2 regions of the Serratia sp. NA_13 genome follow, and region 1 is predicted to be linked to the other one. Evidence: predicted binding sites of a transcription regulator. Region 1 holds the regulator's gene; the other holds the start of a gene.
What was found. Region 1 encodes LexA, which represses DNA repair genes until DNA is damaged. Its sites were predicted from a motif close to TNCTGTATGTACATACAGNA; they were not measured.
Positions count from the first base shown of each region.

Region 2: a site for LexA is predicted at 3,275-3,294, ahead of ACUTSU_RS12350 (DNA translocase FtsK 4TM domain-containing protein). Genes of this name have one in related genera too.

Region 1 covers NZ_JBQZFV010000005.1:54,105-59,782, forward strand. Annotated here, with positions in the region: gene plsB (glycerol-3-phosphate 1-O-acyltransferase PlsB) at 1-532, opposite strand, end outside; gene ACUTSU_RS10035 (diacylglycerol kinase) at 682-1,050, shown strand; gene lexA (transcriptional repressor LexA) at 1,173-1,781, shown strand; gene dinF (MATE family efflux transporter DinF) at 2,074-3,438, shown strand; gene ACUTSU_RS10050 (CsbD family protein) at 3,722-3,931, shown strand; gene zur (zinc uptake transcriptional repressor Zur) at 4,041-4,553, opposite strand; gene ACUTSU_RS10060 (hypothetical protein) at 4,780-5,007, opposite strand; gene dusA (tRNA dihydrouridine(20/20a) synthase DusA) at 5,213-5,678, shown strand, end outside.
Region 2 covers NZ_JBQZFV010000007.1:116,171-121,848, reverse strand. Annotated here, with positions in the region: gene gstA (glutathione transferase GstA) at 1-51, opposite strand, end outside; gene ACUTSU_RS12365 (LysR family transcriptional regulator) at 147-1,028, opposite strand; gene trxB (thioredoxin-disulfide reductase) at 1,106-2,077, opposite strand; gene lrp (leucine-responsive transcriptional regulator Lrp) at 2,745-3,239, shown strand; gene ACUTSU_RS12350 (DNA translocase FtsK 4TM domain-containing protein) at 3,360-5,678, shown strand, end outside.

The DNA of each region.
Region 1 (5,678 bases):
CGGTGGCCATGCGGCGTAGCGAAACGGTATTGGAAAAACGGACAAAGCTGTCGCGGCCGAGCCACAGCACGGCGAAGAATTTCTGCACGCCGTTCAGCAGACGCAGATGTGGGGTACCATGACCTTCGCGCCCTGGAGAGCGGCCGAACATCACCGAAACCGGCAGCATCTGAATGTCGAGATCCGGATTACTGCGGTGCAGATCCAGATAGTCGTGGAACAGCTTTACCGACTCTTCTTTCGGCGTGTAGTAGCGGAATACGCGCGGCCCGTCGTGAATAAACACGTGGCTTGGCAGCACGGTGCCGTCTATCTCCAGCGGATCGAGGGGATCGGGCAGATCTTGCGCCAGGCACTGGGTGCGCAGCGTCAGCAAATCCGCCTTGGAATTATAAGGTAAAACATACAAAATCGGCCGTGAGGGATCCAACCCTAACTCCGTGACCGGATCTGAAGGGATAACCTTACTTCTTACCAACAGTTTAAGTGGTAAATTCAATAGTTTATAATAAATTTTACGCCAACCTGACATAACAACGTGAAGCCTCTTGTTAGCAATGCGCCGCAAGCATACCAGAAACCGGGTAGCAGATCTGTGGTGTTGGAAAACCGTGAGCCGGGAGAGTTTCCTGGCCTAGACTGTTTAATTATGACTTATCTCTGCTAAAGGCACTCAAAAACATGGCAAACCAAGCAACCGGCCTGACCCGTATTATTAAAGCCGCCGGCTACTCTTATAAAGGCTTTTCCGCTGCCTGGCAGCACGAAGCGGCATTCCGCCAGGAATTGGTGGCGACCGTGCTGGCTATCATACTGGCGATTTGGCTGGACGTAGGTGCGATAGCGCGCATTTTACTGATCGGATCTGTGCTGTTGGTGATGATCGTCGAAATACTCAACAGCGCGATTGAGGCGATTGTCGATCGAGTGGGGACCGAGCATCACGAGCTTTCCGGTCGGGCAAAGGATATGGGCTCGGCGGCGGTCTCACTGGCGATTATTTTGGCGCTGTTCGTCTGGGGTTCGGTGCTGTGGCAGCACTTTGCCTGAGTGGCGGCATTGCATTGCGACCCGTGTCGCTAATCCCTGATTTTTATTCACTCTTCGGTTCCCAAGCTGCAGTTACCTGTATATACTCACAGCAAGACTGTATAAACAAACAGGGGGGCGGAATGAAAGCACTAACTACCAGACAGCAAGAGGTCTATGATCTGATTCGCGATCATATTTCGTCCACTGGCATGCCGCCAACGCGCGCCGAGATCGCCATGCGTCTGGGGTTCCGTTCGCCAAATGCCGCAGAAGAACATCTGAAAGCGCTGGCGCGTAAAGGCGTTATCGAGATTATCTCCGGCGCTTCGCGCGGCATTCGCCTGCTGATGGAAGATGAAGAGGGTTTACCGCTGATTGGCCGTGTCGCCGCCGGTGAGCCGCTGCTGGCGCAACAGCATATCGAAGGGCACTACAAGGTCGATCCTTCCCTGTTCAAACCGAGCGCAGATTTCCTGCTGCGGGTCAACGGCATGTCAATGCGTGACATCGGTATTCTCGACGGCGATCTGCTGGCAGTGCATAAAACTCAGGACGTGCGTAATGGCCAGGTGGTTGTGGCACGCATTGAAGATGAAGTCACGGTCAAACGCCTGAAAAAGCACGGTAACGTGGTTGAGCTGTTGCCGGAAAACAGTGAATTCCAGCCGATTGTGGTCGATCTGCGTCAGCAGAATTTCACCATTGAAGGTCTGGCGGTCGGTGTGATCCGCAATGGCGACTGGGTTTAATCCTCGCGCCTAAACATCGTCCTCTGATTCAAGTCGCCCCAGCTCTGGGGCGATGTCATATCTGATTCACTATATACCCTATAGCTTTCAAGTTGCAGCTAAGCGGCCAACTCGCTCATCCCCAGGCGCTTACTCAGGTAAGTAACTGGGGTGACAAATCTGCCGGGAGCAGATTTGAATGCTGCTCGCAGCGGCCCCAAAGGGGTGTGGCCCATGGACGGGCCACATAACTGAGTGCAGATAACAACACTGCAACTTGAAAGATGACGGGTATACACGGGAACATTTCACTATGCGCCTGCTTTCTGCCTTCACCAGCGATACCGATAAAGCCCTGTGGCGCCTTGCGCTGCCCATGATTTTCTCCAATATCACCGTGCCGCTGCTTGGGCTGGTGGATACCGCAGTGATCGGCCACCTCGACAGCCCTACCTATCTGGGGGGCGTAGCGGTTGGCTCCATGGCGACCAGCTTCCTGTTTATGCTGTTGCTGTTTCTGCGTATGAGTACCACCGGGCTGACCGCACAGGCGTTGGGGGCGCAAAATCCGCAGGGTCTGGCACGAGCCTTTATGCAGCCGTTGCTGCTGGCAGTGTTGGCTGGGGCGGCGATTGTGTTACTGCGCTATCCGCTGATTGAGTTGGCACTAAGAATCGTCGGTGGCGATGGGACGGTGCTGGAACAGGCTCGCTTATTCCTCGAGATCCGTTGGCTGAGTGCCCCGGCGGCACTGGCCAATATGGTTATCCTGGGTTGGTTGCTCGGGGTGCAATATGTGCGCGCACCGGTGATCCTGCTGATTGTCGGCAACCTGTTGAATATCGTATTGGATATCTGGCTGGTGATGGGACTGGGCTGGAACGTGCAGGGGGCCGCTACGGCGACTGCCATTTCTGAATATGCCACGCTGCTGTTGGGATTATGGCTGGCCTGGCGCGTGATGCGCATACGCGGCATTTCTGTGCCGATGCTGCGCCAAGCCTGGCGCGGTAATTTGCGGCGTCTGCTGGCGTTGAATCGCGACATTATGCTGCGTTCATTGCTGCTGCAACTGTGTTTTGCCTCGCTGACCATCTTCGGTGCCCGGCTTGGTGGCGAGGTGGTCGCGGTCAATGCGGTGCTGATGAATTTGCTGACCTTCACCGCTTATGCGCTGGACGGTTTTGCCTACGCGGTAGAGGCGCATTCGGGGCATGCCTATGGAGCCCGTGACGATAGCCAACTGCGCAAAGTATGGCGTGCGGCTTGTCGGCAAGCCTGTCTGGTGGCGTTGGGCTTTGGGCTGCTCTATGCCGTTGCCGGGCCGCAAATTATAGCGGCGTTGACCTCTTTACCGGAACTGCGCGCGCTGGCGAGCCACTATCTGCCGTGGCAGGTAGTGCTGCCATTGGTGGGAGTATGGTGCTATTTGTTGGACGGCATGTTTATTGGGGCCACCCGCGGCGCAGAAATGCGTAACAGCATGGCAGTAGCCGCCGCCGGTTATGGGCTGACGCTGTTTACCTTGCCTGTATTAGGCAACCATGGATTGTGGCTGGCGTTGGCGGTATTTCTTGCGTTACGTGGTCTTGCTCTCGGGTGGATTTGGCATTGCCACAGGGTGCGAGGGACCTGGTTTGCAGCGGATGTGGCGCAATCAAAAATGATTAATCATTAGTTTTATTTATATTTTAATTCATATTAAGTTACATTTTCTTGAGCGAAATTGTTTCCGCTTACTTGCTGTTATTTTGGTGTTTTTACTGTGTTTTATTGTTTTTGTGAATTTTTATCCTGAGTTTTTATTTTTTTCGCTATCTGTAGCTATAGTTAATCATGTGGCTGGCGGAATGAATTGGAACTGACAATCCTTTTATTCAGGTCAATTGACCGAAATAATTACTCAGTTAAGTCCGGCCACAGGCGTTTAAAACTGACTAATCACAGGTAACGGAGAGGTTATGAACAAAGATCAAGCCGACGGTAACTGGAAGCAGTTTAAAGGGAAAGTGAAGGAAAAGTGGGGCAAGCTGACCGATGACGATCTGACGGTCATTGAAGGGAAACGTGAACAGCTTGTCGGTAAAATTCAGGAACGTTACGGCTACCAGAAAGAGGCGGCCGAGAAAGAAGTTAAATCCTGGGAAGACCACAACAAGTATCGTTGGTAGCGCGCTGGGCCGCAGCGGATTGCGGCCACAAGCTACCTTTTAAAGGTCCGGCGTTTTTATCCCCTTGACGCTAAACCTGCAGGTACAAGGAAGTACCTGAAAACCCAACCTATTTCTTCTTGATGGCGATGCTGTGATCGTGTTCGCCGCAGTCATGCTTGCTGTCACAGGCTTCTACCTCAACGCACCCCGCACACAGGCCATGCGCCTCCACCACGTTATGGCGCAGAACAAAACCAGACTCCTTCGCCAGTTTCTGCAGTGTCTCTTCGACCCCTTCGGTAGTGCGTTCGGTCACCTGACCACAGCGATCGCAGATAAACAACGCGGAAGTATGCGTCGGCTGTTCGAAGTGATGGCACAGCACGTAGCTGTTGGCTGACTCCACCCGGTGAATAAAGCCTTGTTCCAGCAGGAAATCCAGTGCTCGGTACACCGTCGGTGGTTTGGCCTGAGGTTCGGCGACGCGCAGCAGATCCAGCAGATCGTAAGCGCTGATGGCACCGGGCTGCTGTGCCATCAGGCGTAACACTTCCAGCCGCTGCGGTGTCAGACGCACATTGCGTTGCTGACAGAGTTGTTCAGCCTGCGCCAGCAGCTTTTCCTGGGTGCTTGAGTTCATGGCAAATTTCCCGGTACGTAAAAAAGCCGATTTTACCATGCTTCAGTCAAATCGCCGAGAGTCGGCCCCTTTTCCTCTGATATGGCGCACTAATCGACTGGTTTGCCGTCTGCCGTCCGTCACTAGCGTGACGATGTTCACACTTCGAGAGCCGGAGGCAGTGGATCCTTAGCCGGCAAGTGAGCGTTGAAAGCGCTCTGCCAACGCGGCCATTTCCGGCGCAGGATTATGCCCAATCAGCATAAAACCATGACGGCCATCGGCCCAGTAGACCGCGTTCATCCCCTGGCGACGCTCGCTTAATAGGCGCGATCGCCTGCGATGCCGGTGCCAGAAAACCAACGGCGGCGGCGATCAGGCTACGCCGACTGTCACCGCCCATCGCCAGGGCCGCACCGGAGAACAGCAGAGAACCGGCAATGACTGGCAGCAGGCGTTTAACGAAACTGTTCATGGTTGTTTCCTCATTGATAAAGGTGCACAACTGCACCCGTGTTGAGAGAACACCTGACCACGCTTTTTTATTCGTTTTTTCGAGGACTTTTTTAACCGGGCGGTACAGTGGTTTTCCCAACGCTGTCGATTGTCGTTATAATAGGCGTTTGCGGCAGTACGCCGTTCGTTGAAACCAGACAGAATCAGGTAGCCAGTAACCCAGCATGACGACAGACAACAACGCTTCAAAATACGCCGCCAATCGTTTCTCCATCGCGCCGATGCTCGACTGGACCGATCGTCATTGCCGTTACTTCCACCGCCTGCTGACCAAAGACACGCTGCTGTACACCGAAATGGTGACTACCGGCGCGATTATCCACGGCAAGGGCGACTATCTGGCCTACAGCGAAGAAGAACATCCGGTGGCGCTGCAATTGGGCGGCAGCGATCCAGCTGCGTTGGCGCACTGTGCCAAATTGGCTGAGCAGCGCGGCTACGACGAGATTAATCTTAACGTCGGTTGTCCGTCAGATCGGGTGCAGAACGGCATGTTCGGTGCCTGTCTGATGGGGCAGGCAACGCTGGTTGCCGACTGCATCAAGGCGATGCGTGACGTGGTGTCGATCCCGGTGACGGTGAAAACCCGTATCGGCATTGACGACCAGGACAGCTATGAGTTTCTGTGTG
Region 2 (5,678 bases), on a different contig from region 1:
AACGATATGTGGAGAGAGTGAACAGGTATCGGGGGCAAAGTAGAGTTTCATGGCAGTTCCTGGCTAAGAAGCGAAATCGCTTGCTCGCCAGAATGCCGTTGGTGCTGCCAACTGAAAAATTAAAATATCAGAAACCTGTTATCAGCTCAGCTACTGACGGGCAGGTGCTGTTGCAAATATTGCAGCAGGGTCTGTACCGGCGCTGAAGCTGCGCCGCCAAACGAACAGACCAGATCAAAATGACGATAAAGCGGTGTAGCCAAAGGCAATGCGCAAATACCCGAGATACCGGCCGGTATCACCGAGGCTGGTATCAACGACACACCGGTGTCTTCCCGTACCAGCGTCAGCGCGGTGTTCCAGTCACTGACGGTCACGCGTACATCGGTTAACGCCAACCCGGCCTGCTGTGCCAAGAGTTGCGCATTGAAATAGCAGCCGCCGGTTGCCAGCACAAACGGCTGTTTGACCAGTGTGCTGAACGTCACCGGTTGTCGCCCCCTGGCCAGGGGATGATGACTGGCGGTCACTGCCAGCCACGGATCCTGGCCCAATGGGGAGCTTTGCCGTTCTCGATTTGGGTTCAACACTACACCGACGTCGGCGGTTTCCAGCGCCAGCCAGTTTTCTACTTCCAAGTCGGTACCTTCCAACTGAATTAGTTCTATCGCGGGATAGCGACGGCGGAATTTACGTAATAACGGCGGCAGTAACAGGGAGAATGCGGAGGGGAAACTGGCCAGGCGTATCTTGCCGGCGTGCGCGCTTTTTGCCTGCTGCGCGTAGTGTTGGATAGCATCCAGCCCGGCCAGCATGGCGCGAGCGTGAATGACAATTTGTTCACCACTCTGGGTAAGTGCAACGCTGTGCGGCAGGCGAACCAGTAGCAGAGTTTGCAGTTGCTCTTCCAACTGAGCGATGGCCTGACTGGCGGCGGATTGGGTCATGTCGCATTGGCTTGCCGCTTGGGTGATTTTACCTCTGTCGGCTACCGCAACCAATAAACGCCAGTGGAGAAGATTGTGCATCGAATCACCGTCCGACTTAACTTGCAGGAACAAAAAAAGCGGCTGTGATAGCCGCTTTTCAAAATGACAGTGTGTGGTTACAGCACTTCTGCGCCAGCGATGCCGTCCAGATAACGTTCAGCGTCCAATGCCGCCATACAACCGGTCCCGGCAGAGGTGATCGCCTGGCGGTAGATGTGGTCCATCACGTCGCCGGCGGCGAATACGCCCGGAATGGTGGTCTGGGTGGCATTGCCGTGAATGCCGGACTGCACCTTGATGTAGCCGTTCTCAAGCTCCAGCTGACCACCGAAAATACTGGTGTTCGGGCTGTGGCCGATAGCGATAAACACGCCGGCCAGTTCCAGTTCCTGCGTTTGGTTTTCCGCTTTGGTGCTACGGATACGTACGCCGGTCACGCCCATTTGATCGCCCAGCACTTCATCCAGAGTATGGTCGGTGTGCAGCACGATATTGCCGTTTTTCACTTTCTCCATCAGCCGGTTGATCAGGATCTTCTCGGAACGGAAGCTGTCACGGCGGTGAATCAGGTGAACTTCGGCGGCGATGTTGGACAAATACAGTGCTTCTTCCACGGCAGTGTTGCCACCACCGACCACCGCGACTTTCTGATTACGGTAGAAGAAACCGTCACAGGTGGCACAGGCAGACACGCCTTTGCCTTTGAAAGCTTCTTCGGTAGGCAGGCCAAGATAACGGGCCGAGGCGCCAGTGGCGATAATCAGTGCATCACAGGTGTATTCGCCGCTGTCGCCAAACAGGCGGAACGGACGGTTCTGCAGGTCAACGCTGTTGATGTGATCAAACACAATCTCGGTCTGGAATTTTTCAGCATGCTCGCGCATACGCTCCATCAGCGCCGGGCCGGTCAGGCCTTCGGCATCACCCGGCCAGTTTTCCACTTCGGTGGTGGTGGTCAACTGACCCCCTTGCTCCATACCGGTAATTAACACCGGGTTCAGGTTGGCGCGCGCTGCGTAAACTGCGGCGGTATAGCCCGCCGGGCCGGAGCCCAGGATCAATAATTTGCTGTGTTTAGCCGTGCCCATGAATATCCTCTTTTCCCACAATGGCGGACAATGGATCCGATTGTAGGGAAAATGCAGCATTAAAAAAAGCGCCAGGGGATGTTGTTAACGATTTGTTTGATAGCCATTACCTATTAATTATTAAATTGCCGCTAAAGAGAGCGTAAAGCGCAGCAATTTAACTTATGGAAATCACTCATCTCCGCTCTTTACTCCATTGACCGGAAACAGCCCATTTAGCGGGTTTAAGCGCATTGACTGTGGGCTTTTCAAGCCAGCGATTCATAACTAAAAACGGGGTGCTAACTTTTCATGACGGTACGTTCTTCTGATTTTGCTTCTTTTACTTTGACAATCCGCTGCGCATTTGCGAAAACATCATAGGAAGAAGAAATTATCCCTGTCCCTACAGTAAATCGTACGTATTTACAGCGTTGGTGCAGAATTTTGCGCCGTTGCTGAAGGTTCGTGCGGCAGGTGAGGGGACAGCGTGCAAGCAGGGGAATTCTTCTTGCAAATAACATCATTTAAAAACCCGGTGCAGGATTTGACAGACAGGCTGCACCAGGGGAGATGATGGTAGTGAAGCATAAACAGGCATCGGGTCTTCGCTTGGAACGAACCCTTACACATTGACGTTGGTTAGGGTGTGGCAAGTGCAGGGAAGAAAATAAGAGAGACAATAATAATGGCAGACAATAAGAAACGCCCGGGTAAAGATCTCGACCGTATCGACCGCAATATCCTGAACGAACTGCAGAAGGATGGGCGTATTTCGAACGTTGAGCTTTCCAAGCGCGTGGGGTTATCCCCAACCCCATGTTTAGAACGTGTGCGCCGCCTTGAGCGCCAGGGTTTTATTCATGGTTATACCGCTTTGCTCAATCCGCATTATCTGGATGCGTCCCTGCTGGTCTTCGTAGAAATCACGTTGAACCGCGGTGCGCCGGATGTGTTTGAGCAATTCAACTCGGCAGTACAGAAACTTGAAGAAATTCAGGAGTGTCATCTGGTGTCCGGTGATTTCGACTATCTGTTGAAAACCCGCGTGCCGGATATGTCGGCTTACCGTAAGTTGCTTGGTGAAACCTTGCTGCGTCTACCGGGGGTTAACGACACCCGTACGTACGTGGTAATGGAAGAAGTGAAACAGAGTAACCGTCTGGTTATCAAAACACGGTAGGGTGCAGGTGCAAAACCTGATTAAATTGGTTACACTCCTGTTTATTCATACAGTTTCGGCGCCGGGGAAGCTTCTCGGCGCTGTTGCTATGTCAGCTAACAGGAACCTGGAGAGCCTTTCTTGAGCCAGGAATATACAGAAGATAAAGAAGTTACCTTGAGAAAACTCAGTAGCGGCCGCCGTTTGCTTGAAGCTGTGTTGATTGTGGTAGCCATTTTTGCCATTTACCTCATGGCTGCCTTGGTCAGTTTCAATCCGTCTGATCCGAGCTGGTCGCAGACCGCGTGGCATGAGCCTATTCATAACCTGGGCGGTGGCGTCGGGGCCTGGATGGCCGACACATTGTTCTTCACCTTCGGGGTACTCGCCTATGCGATACCGCCGATCATGCTGGTGTTGTGCTGGGCCGCTTATCGCCAGCGCGGCGGCGGCGAATACATCGACTATTTTGCGCTTTCACTGCGCCTGATCGGCACGTTGGCGCTGGTACTCACTTCATGTGGCCTGGCGGCATTGAATGTCGACGATCTCTATTACTTCGCATCCGGCGGTGTGATCGGCAGTTTGCTGAGCAACGCCATGTTGCCGTGGTTCAACGGTATTGGCGCCACCCTGGGGCTGCTATGCGTTTGGGCTGCAGGGCTGACGTTGTTTACCGGCTGGTCCTGGCTGGTGATCGCCGAGCGTATCGGCGGCGTGGTGCTGGGGACGGTGACCTTTATGACCAACCGTTCACGCCGTGAAGACCGTTATTACGACGATGACGACCGCTACGTCGAAGAGCAGCCCGAGTCTGCAGACAAGGAAGCCGCGCTTGCGGTAGCTGCCACGACGACGGCGGCCAATGCAGCGGAAGATGACGTATTGTTCTCTGCGCCTTCGGTCACGGAAACCGCCAAAATGGCGGCGGAAGATGCCGAAGATCCGTTGCTCAGCGGCCTGCGGGCTAATGATGACGATGATGCGAATATCACACCTGTTGCGCCAGCGCCAACCAGTGTACCGGCCACAGCGGCACCTGTTGTGGCCCAGGCCCCGCCGGTCACTGCGGCACCCCCGGCTCCGGCTTCGGTGAACCAGCATCCGATGACCGCGGTAGCGGAAAACACTGCGCCGCCGCTGTATTCGTTTGAGATCCCTGAAGAGACACCAACGCCTAAGACGACACGTCCGATTGATCCTTACCAGGACGACGACGAGCCGCGTATGGGGAATTGGGATGCTCCGGCCGCATCGCCGTCGCACGAGCATTCTCCATTTGATTTCTCTGCCGCCCAACGTGAGCACGTGGATGTCACTGCTCCGGCCGGTTTCAGTGCCGCCGAGCCTGCCGTTTCACCCTTTGGCAGCGCGAAACCTCAGGCACCTGCCGCAGCGACGGCAATTGCCGGTGCTGTTGCCGCCAATACCTTTATGCCGGCCTTTAGCGCCACCAGTGACGCGAATTCACAGGTGAAACAGGGCCTCGGCCCTGAATTGCCGCGCCCGAACCCGGTGCGCATTCCGACCCGGCGTGAACTGGCTTCCTACGGCATCAAGCTGCCTTCGCAGCGTATGGCCGAACAGGAACAGCGCACCCGGGGGGACGACGAGCCATTGCAACAGGCTGAAAATCTTTCGCAAGATGATGAAGCTGCTCTGCAGGAAGCCGCGCTGCGTCAGGCGTTTGCCGAGCAGCAAAGCCAGCGTTACGGCGGGGAGTCCGAGTCGGATAATCTGGATGATGAAGCTGTTCTGCAGGAAGCCGCGCTGCGTCAGGCGTTTGCCGACCAGCAAAGCCAGCGTTATGGTCAGCCAGAGGCTCCATCGGTGGCGCCAACTACGCCGGTAGATACCCGCAATGCATTTGGCTTCTCGCCGATGGATGATTTGGTTGATGATGGCCCGGTTGAGCCACTGTTTACCCTGTCGCCACAGTTGGAAGAACGTATTGAGCTGCAAAGCGAGCGTGAAGATGATGTGCCTTTCGGTCAGTTTGAGCCCACCGCGCCGGTTTATCCGTCGCCGCCTCAGCCTCAGACCCCGCCGGTACAACAATCCTATCAGCCTGCGCAGCCAGCTTATCAACCAGCGCAGCAGCAACCGGTGCAGCAACAGCCACCTGCCTATCAGCAGCCTGTGGCACAACCGGAGCCTGCTGCCGTGCAGCAGCCGGGAATGGGCAGCCTGATCCACCCGTTCCTGATGCGTAACGAAATGCCGTTGCAAAAACCGACCACGCCGTTGCCGACGCTGGATTTGCTGACAGAAGCCCCGAAAGAGGTGGAGCCGGTAGATTCCTTCGCGTTGGAACAAAAGGCGCGTTTGGTAGAAGCCAGCCTGGCCGATTACCGGGTGAAAGCCGATGTGGTAGATATTTTGCCAGGGCCGGTCATCACCCGTTTCGAGCTGGATTTGGCTCCGGGTGTCAAGGCTGCACGCATTTCCAACCTGTCGCGT